3 regions of the Arthrobacter sp. 01T425 genome follow, and region 3 is predicted to be linked to each of the others. Evidence: riboswitches for the same ligand, from Rfam matches in the RefSeq annotation. Region 3 holds a riboswitch; each other region holds the start of a gene.

Region 1 (3,269 bases), on a different contig from region 3:
GACGGCGAAGCCCTGGGCGAAGCGCAGGAAGACCAGCAGCGCCGGGGCCCAGTAGCCGATCTGCGCGAAGGTGGGCAGGCAGCCCATCAGGAAGGTGGAAACGCCCACCAGGAGGATGCTGACCTGGAGCAGCTGCTTGCGGCCGAACTTGTCGCCGAAGTGGCCGAAGACGATGCCGCCGATCGGGCGGGCGACGAATCCGACGGCGTAGGTCAGGAACGCGGCGATAATGCCGTCGAGTTCCGTGCCCGAATTGGGGAAGAACGTCTTGCCGAAGACCAGCGTGGCGGCGGAGGCGTAGAGGAAGAATTCATACCACTCCACCACCGTGCCGGCCATGGAGGCCGTTACTACCTTCTTCAGTCCGGACGTTTTGACGTCCGGCTCGTCTGCGCGCGTTGTCGCGGCGTTTTCCGTGCTCATGTGAACTCCTTCGGTGTCGCCTTCGACACCCTGCGGACCATTGGACTGAGGACGCCCGTGATGTAGGGCACATGGCGTCATTCCCCATGAGTATGGACGCTCCCGCCCTGAGCCTCAACGGCCATTAGTGCAGAGCGCATCTGCAAAAATGCACAAGCGGGCCGGCCTAGTGGCCGAAGAAGGTCCCCCGAAGCTGCCCGCTCAGCTGGCCGATTTCGGTCAGGAAGCCGTCGTGGCCGATCGGCGCTTCAATGATGTGCAGTTCCGGGCCGCCCGGCAGGGCCTCTGCCAGTTGACGGGACTGGGCCGGGAAATACAGGCGGTCCGAGTCCACGGCCGCCACCAGGAACTCGGCGGTGGCCGGAGCCAGTGCCTCCCCGAGGCTTCCGCGCCCCCGGCACACATCGTGGCTCATGAGGGCTTCGGTGATCGCGATGTAGCTGTTCGCGTCGAAACGCCGGGCCAGTTTGCTGCCCTGGTGGTCCAGGTAGCTTTCCACCTGGTAGCGCCCGCGTCCGGCCAGCGATCCGGCTTCCAGGGGCGTCTCGGACTCCTGGGCGTTGCGGCCAAACCGGCCGTCCAGTTCGGCCGCTGAGCGGTAGGTGATGTGCGCGATGCGCCGGGCGAGGGCGAGCCCTGCTTCGGGTTCCGGGCCGCCGTAGTAGTCCCCGCCCTTGAAGTGGGGGTCCTGGCGGATGGCCAGCGTCTGGGCCTGCGCGAAGGCAATCTGTTCGGCGGTGCTGCTGGCGCCGACGGAAATCACGGCGCAGCGCCGGACCCGGCCGGGAAACGTGACGGCCCATTCAAGGGCGCGCGCGCCGCCGAGCGAGCCGCCCAGCACCGCGTACCAGCTGCCGATGCCCAGGGCATCGGCCAGCCGCGCCTCGGCGGCGGCGGTGTCCCGCAGGGTGACCAGCGGGAACCGCGATCCCCAAGGGCGCCCGTCGGGGGCCGGGGTGGAAGGCCCGGTGGATCCGTAGCAGCCGCCCAGGATGTTGATCGAAACGACGAAATACTTGTCCGTGTCCACGGGAGCCCCGGGTCCGGCGAGCTGTTCCCACCAGCCGGGCTCCCCGCTCTCGCCGCGGGTCACGTGTGTGTCGCCGGTCAGGGCGTGTTCAATGAGCACGGCGTTGGAGGCGTCCGCGTTCAGGGTCCCCCACGTCTCGTAGGCGAGCACCACATCCGGCAACGGAGTCCCGGATTCGAGCTGCAGATCACCGATCCTGACGAACTGGACGGTCCCGTCAGGGGTCCGGGATGGTTTGGTTTCGGGAACACCCGTGCGGGTGACGGCAATCGTCATGTGAGGACCTATCTTCGCGCTTGCCCGCCGTCAGCTGACCGGCAGGCCAGGTCTTCACCCGGGGCACCCCGCCGCAAAAGGAGGGTTGCCGGCCAGCAAGCCGGGGCTGTCGCTGGCACTCATGACCTGGTACGAGTCTACGAAACGGGGTGCGGAAATGACGAAGATTATGACTTCCATGTGACAGCCGGACCCGTCAGCACCGCAGACTCCCCACCTTTGACAGCCGTGACCGGCGGGTCGCCCCGAAGTGCCGGCGATTCCCGGTGTCATGCCCGTAAAGGTGGGGAAATTCGGCGTGGGCTTCGGCCTAGGCGGACTTGGCCGCGCGGAATCCGGCGTCGAGGTCCGCCAGGATGTCGTCAATGTGCTCCAGTCCCACCGAAAGCCTCACCAGCCCGGGGTTCACCCCGGCGATCACCTGCTGTTCGGGCGAGAGCTGGCTGTGGGTGGTCGACGCCGGATGGATCACCAGCGACCGGACATCGCCGATGTTCGCGACGTGCGAGTGCAGTTCGAGGGCATCGACGAACCGCTTGCCGGCCTCCGCTCCCCCTGCAATGTTGAACGCCACGACGGCGCCGGTCCCCTTGGGCCCGTACTTGCGGCCGCGCTCGTACCAGGGGCTGGACGGCAGCCCGGCGTAGGCGACCGATTCGACGTCGTTCCGCCCCTCCAGCCAGTGCGCCACCTTCGTGGCGTTGGCCACGTGGCGCTCGACGCGCAGGCTCAGCGTTTCGATGCCCTGGGCGATGAGGAACGCGTTGAACGGGGACACCGCGGAGCCGAGGTCGCGCAGGAGCTGGACCCGGGCCTTGAGGATGTAGGAGAGATTCGCGCCCAGCGCGCCGCCCGCTCCGAGGTCGCGGGCATAGACCAGGCCGTTGTAGGTGGGGTCGGGGGTGTTGAAGCCGGGGAACCGCTCCGGGTCCTTCCCGAAGTCGAAGTTGCCGGAGTCCACGATCACGCCGGCGATCGCGGCGCCGTGCCCGCCGAGGTACTTGGTGGCGGAATGGACCACGATGTCCGCGCCCCACTCGATCGGCCGGATCAGGTAGGGGGTGGAGAGCGTGTTGTCGACAACCAGCGGCACGCCGGCCTCGTGCGCCACCCGGGAGACGCCCTCGATGTCCAGGACGTCCTGGCGGGGGTTGGAGACCACTTCGCCGAAGAACAGCTTGGTGTTGGGCTGGACGGCGTCCCGCCACTGGTCCAGGTTGTCCGGGTCCGCCACGAAGGTCACGGAGATGCCGAACTTCTTCAGCGTGTGCGCGAGCAGGTTGTAGGTTCCGCCATAGAGGCTGGGGCTGGCCACCACATGGTCCCCGGCCTCGGCGATATTGAGGATGGCGAACGTCTCGGCGGCCTGGCCGGAGCTGAGCAGCAGCGCCGCGAGACCGCCTTCCAGGCTGGCGACGCGCTGTTCGACGGCATCCTGGGTCGGGTTGCCGATCCGGGTGTAGATGGGCGCGAGCTCGGCGAGCGCAAAGCGGTTCGCGGCGCTTTCGGCGCTGGGGAACACGAACGACGTCGTCTGGTA
Region 2 (3,269 bases), on a different contig from region 3:
TGACGAGTCCGGGCTTCGCCTCCACAATCAGGACGTCCCGGACGATCTGGGACCGGCTGGCGCCCATGGACCGTGCCGCTTCGACCACTCCGCCGCCGAGCTGGCTCAGGTTCTGTTCCACGAAGCGGGCGAAATACGGAATGGCGTTGAGGGTCAGCGGGACAATGACGGCGGCCGTGCCGATGGTCGTGCCGACAATGAACCTGGTCACGGGAATGATCGCGATCAGCAGGATCAGGAACGGGAACGAGCGGAGCAGGTTGACCAGCCCGTCCAGGACCCGGTGCAGCTTTGGCCTGTGCTTGAGCCCGTTGGGACCGATGGTGTAGAGCAGGACACCCAGCGGTGTCCCGAGCAGCACCGCCAGCGGGATCGCCACCAGCAGCATGGTGAGGGTCTGTCCCATGGCGACGCCGATTTCGGGCAGGACTTCCAGGATGCGGTCAAACATTGATCAGGCCCTCCGACGCGGCTGTGGTGTGGGTGCCCCTCCCGGAGCGGTCCAGCTGGATCTCATCGGAGACCAGGTAGCGGCCGATCGACGTCGCCGGGTGGAAACCGGGGCGCTGGAGTTCGGCGAGGTCGAGCTGCTCCACCACCCGGCCTTCTTCCATGACCGCGACGTTGTCCGCGATGGCCTTGATGACATTCATCTCGTGGGTGACCACCACGATTGTGATGCCGAATTCGGCGTTGACGTCGGCCAGGTATTGCAGGACCGATGACGTCGTCCGGGGATCCACGGCCGACGTCGGCTCGTCACAGAGCAGCACTTTGGGCCCGGTGGCAAGGGCGCGGGCGATCGCCACCCGCTGTTTCTGGCCCCCGGAGAGTTTGGCCGGATACGTTCCCGCTTTGTCGGCGAGGTCCACGATTTCCAGGGTTTCGGCGGCCCGCCGCCGGCGTTCCGCCTTCCCGACGCCGGCGAACTTCAGGGACAGCTCCACATTTTCCTGGGCTGTGAGGTTGTTGAGGAGATTGAAGTGCTGGAAAATCATGCCGATGTCATGCCGCTTGGTCCGGAGCTCGGCGTCGGACAGGGTCACCAGGTCCACGCCGTCCACCAGGACGCGGCCCGACGTCGGGCGCTCGAGGAGGTTGATGTTGCGCAGCAGCGTGGATTTGCCGGCGCCGGAGAACCCGATGATGCCCTGGATGGTGCCCCGCCTGATGTGCAGGCTGACGTCATCGACGGCCGTGAAAGGTCCCGCGGCCGAAGCGAATGACGTGCTGACGTTCTGGATCTCGATCACAGGCCCCCACCTGCTCGGGGCCGCGGCGCTGCCGCTGTCTGCGTGTTCATGATTTCCTCCGGGCTCGCCCGAGGAAAGCCCTGGGTCCTGGCTTCCGGGCAGCGCTGAGCGAAGCCGGGGAGCCTCAGAACACAGTGGTTCTCCATCGGTCCTGGCGGTAGCACCGTCCTCAAAGGAGGGGGTTGCTGCGGCGTCACGGAGCCAGATCTCTCAGCCGCTCGGGATGGTTACGAGTCCATCTCACACGGCAGGAGGCCGGATACAGAAAAAGCCGGTCACATTTTGTAACCGACTCTTCCCGATCTGTTGATCGTCATTCCCGGGCCGTTAGATGCCCACGCGCCAGCCTTCGCGGGCGGGGCACGCGTTCACGACGACGTCCAGCCCGGCGGCCTTGGCCCGGTCCGTCGCGGCGTCGTCGAAGACGCCCAGCTGCAGCCAGACGGCCTTGGCGCCTACTGCGATGGCCTCGTCTATGACTGCGCCCACCCTGTGGGAGTTGACGAAGCAGTCCACGACGTCGATCGGGTGCTTCTCCGCCGGGATGTCAGACAGGGAACGGTACCCCTTCTCGCCGTGGACATCGTCGCCCGGAAGGTTGACCGGAATGATGGTCATGCCCATCCGGTCCCGGACATAGAGGGAGACCTCATACGCCGAGCGCCATTCGTTGGTGGTGAGGCCGACCACCGCCCACGTGCCTTTGGTTCGCATGAGGCGGTCAATGACTGCCGGATCGTTAACATGGGCCATGCATCAACCTTACTCCTGCGACCTTTCCGGGCAATTGTCGAATAAATGAATGATTTGGGCAGGACCCACGCCGGGTGAACGAATATTACGGCGCTCCCGGACGCCGATTTTGCGGAATCGTGCATCTGAAGTTCTAGTAGGTAGTGACCATCCCGAGCGGCCGAGAGACCTGGATCGATGACGCCGCAGCAACCCCCCGGTGACGTGAGACGACCATTCCCACGCAACCGCTCCGCCCTCCTTCGGTGAAATTCGAGGGAGCCGGAGCAACAAAGGGTGCTACTGCCAGGACCGATGGAGTGCAGCAATGACCCCTGAGAATTCTTCCGCCCTGCCCACCTTTGCCCGGACTGCGTCCGAGGCATTCCCACAAACCACTTCGGACGCGACGGCGAACGAAGCAGGGCTGCGTGACGCGCCCGGCTCCTCTCGCGGCTCTTCGGGATGGTCCCTGAACGAGTCCACGGACGGCGCAGTGCACGGCGTCCCCGCCGATGGGCCGGCGCGTCACCGCAGCACCACCTTCGGAAACCACCTTCCCCGGCACGGCGGCGCCGCGACCGCGGGAACTGTCCAGGCAGAGACGGTTGCGTTCTGGGAAACCCAGGCTCTCCGCCTCGACTGGGCGGACCTGCCCGGCGGCGCGACGGAGCAAACCAAGCCCTGGCACACCGCGCACCGCCGGATCCCGGCCGACGTCGAGGCCGGCACCGGACCGCAGATCACCTGGTTCGAAGGGGGCAGGCTCAATGTCGCCTACAACTGCGTCGACCGCCACGTAGCGGCGGGGCGCGGAGACAAGGTGGCCCTGCACTTTGAGGGCGAGCCCGGCGACCGCCGTGCCGTCACCTACGCCGAACTCCAGCGCGAGGTCTCCAAAGCCGCCAATGCCCTCCTGGATCTCGGTATCACCAAGGGCGACCGGGTGGTCATCTACCTCCCCGTCATCCCCGAAACCGTGATCATCACCCTCGCGGTGGCCCGGATCGGTGCCATCCATTCCCTGGTCTTCGGCGGATTCTCCGCCGAGGCCCTGAAGTTCCGGGTGGAGGACACCGGCGCCAAGCTCCTGGTCACCACCGACGGCCAGTTCCGCCGCGGCACCGCCGTGCCGGTCAAGGACAACGCGGACGCCGCCGTCTCCGGCGACAACGCCATCGAACACGTCCTGGTGGTCAACCGGACCACTCCCGCGGACGAACTGGACACCGTTCCGATGACCGCCGGCCGCGATGTGTGGTGGCACGACGCCGTCGGCACCGC
Region 3 (3,269 bases):
CTGCGGCGCCAGCTCACGGCCGAACTCAACGCCCTCTTCGCGACCATCGAATAGCAACGCGGGGTCACTTACGGCCCATCCCATGTCCCCGGATGGGCCGTAAGTGACCCCGCGTTGGTGTTGCGCTCACCCCAGGGCGTCCGCGGGCACTGCCGGGCACAGGCGGAACGAGGCCGGGTTGAACGCCGGGAGCATGAACGTTGCGAGCACGGCGTCGAGCATTTCCGGGGCCCAGGTGCTGTTCTCCCCCAGGGTCGCGCAGACACCCAGCACCACGGGCGTTCCGTCGGTGCGGCGGCGGATCTGGACCTGGACCGGCCCGGTCAGCCCGAGCGTGCGGACGGCGGCCAGGCCCAGCTTGCGCACATCCCCGGCCTGGTTCGCCGGCACCCTGCGGCTGACCTCGTCGCTGCCGGCGCGTCCATACGGAGTCCTGGTCTTCTCGAGGACCACCGCCACCGGCGCCATCGCGTTGCGTGCCGGGGTGCCGAACACCAGGCACACATAGTCGGCGCCCGGGATAAATTCCTGGACCAGTTGCCCCGCCGGCATGTTCTTCCAGCTAACGGAGTCGGTTCCGGCCAGCAGGTGGATCCCATGGGAGCCTTTGAAGACCCGCGGCTTGACCACCACGGGGCCGCTGAGGCCGGCGAGGGAAGCCGGCGCGGCGGCGAGGTCGCCCGGAACCGCGAACCGGGGCACCGGGATGCCGGCGGCTTGCAGCGCCCAGGTGGTGAATAGGTGGTCGTTGGCGAGGGCCACCGCGGCGGGGTCGGCCACGATGATCCGCACGTCCTGGGCGAATCCGGCGCGGGCCGCGGCCAGGACCGGGAGTTCCACGGTGAGGGTCGGAATGATGACGTTGATGGCTTCGCGGTCCACCACCCGGCGCAGGTCCAGGACCATGTCCGGGTTCGTCGCCGGCAGGAGCCTGACCGCGGCGGCGGGAGCCTCCCCGGCCTGGCGGGTGTCGGCACGGGCGTCGGAGCCGAGGTACGGGAGGCCCCGGGCTTCGAGCTGGGCCGCGACGGCCCGTCCGGCGGCGCTTGTAATCCCGGTAACGAGTATGCGCGGGCCCACGATTGCTCCATTCCGCCGTCACCGGCCGGACCGCGGCTGCGGCTCCGACCGTTCCAGCCACCGATTCCCAGACAGCTTGTTGATGGACAGACGAGTCGATTCCGGGACTGCTTGATTCACACATTGCTCGAATCACCTGCAGCTCCGGCCGACTCGTCGGACCTAATCCCCCCAGTAAACGGCGAAACGTCCCGGCAGACACGAGTGGGCTGTACCCGAAACTGGAGCCCGCCACTACTCGCCCGGGCCGCGGTCCGGTTACGGAACATGACGACGGCGGCGGTGCGGGCCGGCGTCGCAGGTGTTACGTTTTTGGGGAGTAATGAGAACCGGTGCCAAGCCCTGACTGGCCGGTCGGCAACCCTCCCTTTCGCGGCGGGGTGCCTCAGGTGAATACTCGGCAATCGAGAATTCGAGCTGCAAGCGTGAAAGAGGAGATCCGTCGTGACCGACACGTCAATACCCACAACAGCCGCACCCGGCACAGCACCCGGTACCGCACCCGGGGGCGAGGAGAGGCTGGCCTACCGCCTGTTCACCGGGGCGGATGACCGCGCCTTTTGCGAGCGGGTGTCAGCCGCCCTGGCCGAGGGCTACGTGCTGCATGGAAGCCCCGCCGCCAGCTTCAACGGAAGCACCGTGATCGTGGCGCAGGCGCTGGTCCTGCCGGCCGCGATTGCCAGTGCGGACGCCGCCGTGGCCAATGCGGTTGATGAGCTCGACGCCGACGAATTTGGCGCCGACGGGGCCTTCGCGGGCCACGCATGAGCTACGCCGGAGACCTCAGCCCGCAGGAGGCGTGGGCCAAGCTGGAGGCCGGAGCCATCCTGGTGGATGTCCGGACCGAGGGCGAATGGGCCCACATCGGCATCCCGGACACCGCGGCCGCGGGCGAGAGCCGCAACGATCCGCTCTTCATCCAGTGGAACCTCGCCGGCGGCACGCCGAACCCGCACTTCGTGGAACAGCTAAGGCAGCAGGCGCCGGAGGACACCGCCGTCGAACTGGTGTTCCTTTGCCGTTCCGGTGCCCGGTCGATCGCGGCCGCGACGGCCGCGACGGCCGCCGGCTACACCTCGTACAACGTCCTTGAGGGCTTCGAAGGCGAGACCGACCGCTTTGGCGAACGCACCGTCAATGGCTGGAAGAACCGCGGCCTGCCCACCAACCTCGGAAAGATCTAAGTGACTTTCAATCCCGACGCCGCCGGCTGGGCGGCCGACACCCAGGCCGTCCGTGGCGGCCTTGACCGCACCGGCTTCCAGGAAACCACCGAGCCGATCTTCCTCAACTCAGGATTCGTCTACGAGTCCGCAGCTGCCGCCGAGCGCGCCTTCACCGGTGAGGACGAGCGCTTCGTCTACTCCCGCTACGGCAACCCCTCCGTCGCCACCTTCCAGGAGCGGCTCCGGCTGCTCGAGGGAACGGAGGCGTGTTTCGCGACGGCGTCCGGCATGTCCGCCGTCTTCACCGCCCTGGGCGCGCTGTTGGCGGCCGGCGACCGGGTGGTCGCGGCCCGCTCGCTGTTCGGCTCGTGCTTCGTGATCCTCAACGAAATCCTGCCGCGCTGGGGTGTCGAGACGGTCTTCGTGGACGGCCCGGACCTGGAGCAGTGGAAATCCGCGCTGTCCGAGCCGACCACGGCGGTGTTCTTCGAGTCGCCGTCGAACCCGATGCAGGAAATCGTGGACATCGCCGCCGTGAGCAAACTGGCGCACGCGGCCGGCGCCACGGTGGTGGTTGACAACGTCTTCGCCACCCCGCTGCTCCAGCGCTGCGGCGACCTCGGCGCGGACGTGGTGGTCTACTCCGGCACCAAGCACATCGACGGCCAGGGCCGCGTCCTGGGCGGGGCCATCCTGGGCACCAAGGAATTCATCGACGGGCCCGTCAAGCAGCTCATGCGGCACACCGGTCCGGCCCTTTCGGCGTTCAACGCCTGGGTGCTCACCAAGGGCCTGGAGACCATGGCCCTGCGCGTCAACCATTCCTCGGCCTCCGCGCTGCGGCTGGCCGAATGGCTCGAGGGACAGCCTGCGGTCGGCTGGGTAAAGTACCCGCTGCTGCCGTCCCACCCGCAGTACCCGCTCGCAGTGCAGCAGATGAAGGCCGGCGGGACCGTGCTCACCCTGGAACTGCAGCCCTCCCCCGGGCGCACGGCGAAGCAGGCCGCGTTCGCACTCCTGGAC

The links. Region 3 has a riboswitch for S-adenosylmethionine ahead of AC1DNG_RS08060 (DUF1737 domain-containing protein). Riboswitches for the same ligand answer to the same signal wherever they lie in the genome.
Region 1: it holds a riboswitch for S-adenosylmethionine, as region 3 does, so the genes downstream of both, metX (homoserine O-acetyltransferase MetX) here and AC1DNG_RS08060 (DUF1737 domain-containing protein) in region 3, are expected to answer to the same signal.
Region 2: it holds a riboswitch for S-adenosylmethionine, as region 3 does, so the genes downstream of both, AC1DNG_RS14880 (methionine ABC transporter ATP-binding protein) here and AC1DNG_RS08060 (DUF1737 domain-containing protein) in region 3, are expected to answer to the same signal.

What each region holds. Positions count from the first base shown of each region.
Region 1 covers NZ_JBFTPY010000006.1:104,212-107,480, reverse strand. The annotation lists gene AC1DNG_RS09180 (MFS transporter) at 1-423, opposite strand, end outside; gene metX (homoserine O-acetyltransferase MetX) at 590-1,729, opposite strand; SAM riboswitch class IV at 1,741-1,856, opposite strand; gene AC1DNG_RS09170 (bifunctional o-acetylhomoserine/o-acetylserine sulfhydrylase) at 2,040-3,269, opposite strand, start outside.
Region 2 covers NZ_JBFTPY010000013.1:26,073-29,341, reverse strand. The annotation lists gene AC1DNG_RS14885 (methionine ABC transporter permease) at 1-451, opposite strand, end outside; gene AC1DNG_RS14880 (methionine ABC transporter ATP-binding protein) at 444-1,253, opposite strand; SAM riboswitch class I at 1,393-1,483, opposite strand; gene AC1DNG_RS14875 (CoA-binding protein) at 1,581-2,006, opposite strand; gene acs (acetate--CoA ligase) at 2,314-3,269, shown strand, end outside.
Region 3 covers NZ_JBFTPY010000005.1:81,055-84,323, reverse strand. The annotation lists gene AC1DNG_RS08070 (aminodeoxychorismate lyase) at 1-54, shown strand, start outside; gene AC1DNG_RS08065 (ATP-grasp domain-containing protein) at 127-1,080, opposite strand; SAM riboswitch class IV at 1,399-1,512, shown strand; gene AC1DNG_RS08060 (DUF1737 domain-containing protein) at 1,540-1,848, shown strand; gene AC1DNG_RS08055 (rhodanese-like domain-containing protein) at 1,845-2,264, shown strand; gene AC1DNG_RS08050 (O-succinylhomoserine sulfhydrylase) at 2,265-3,269, shown strand, end outside.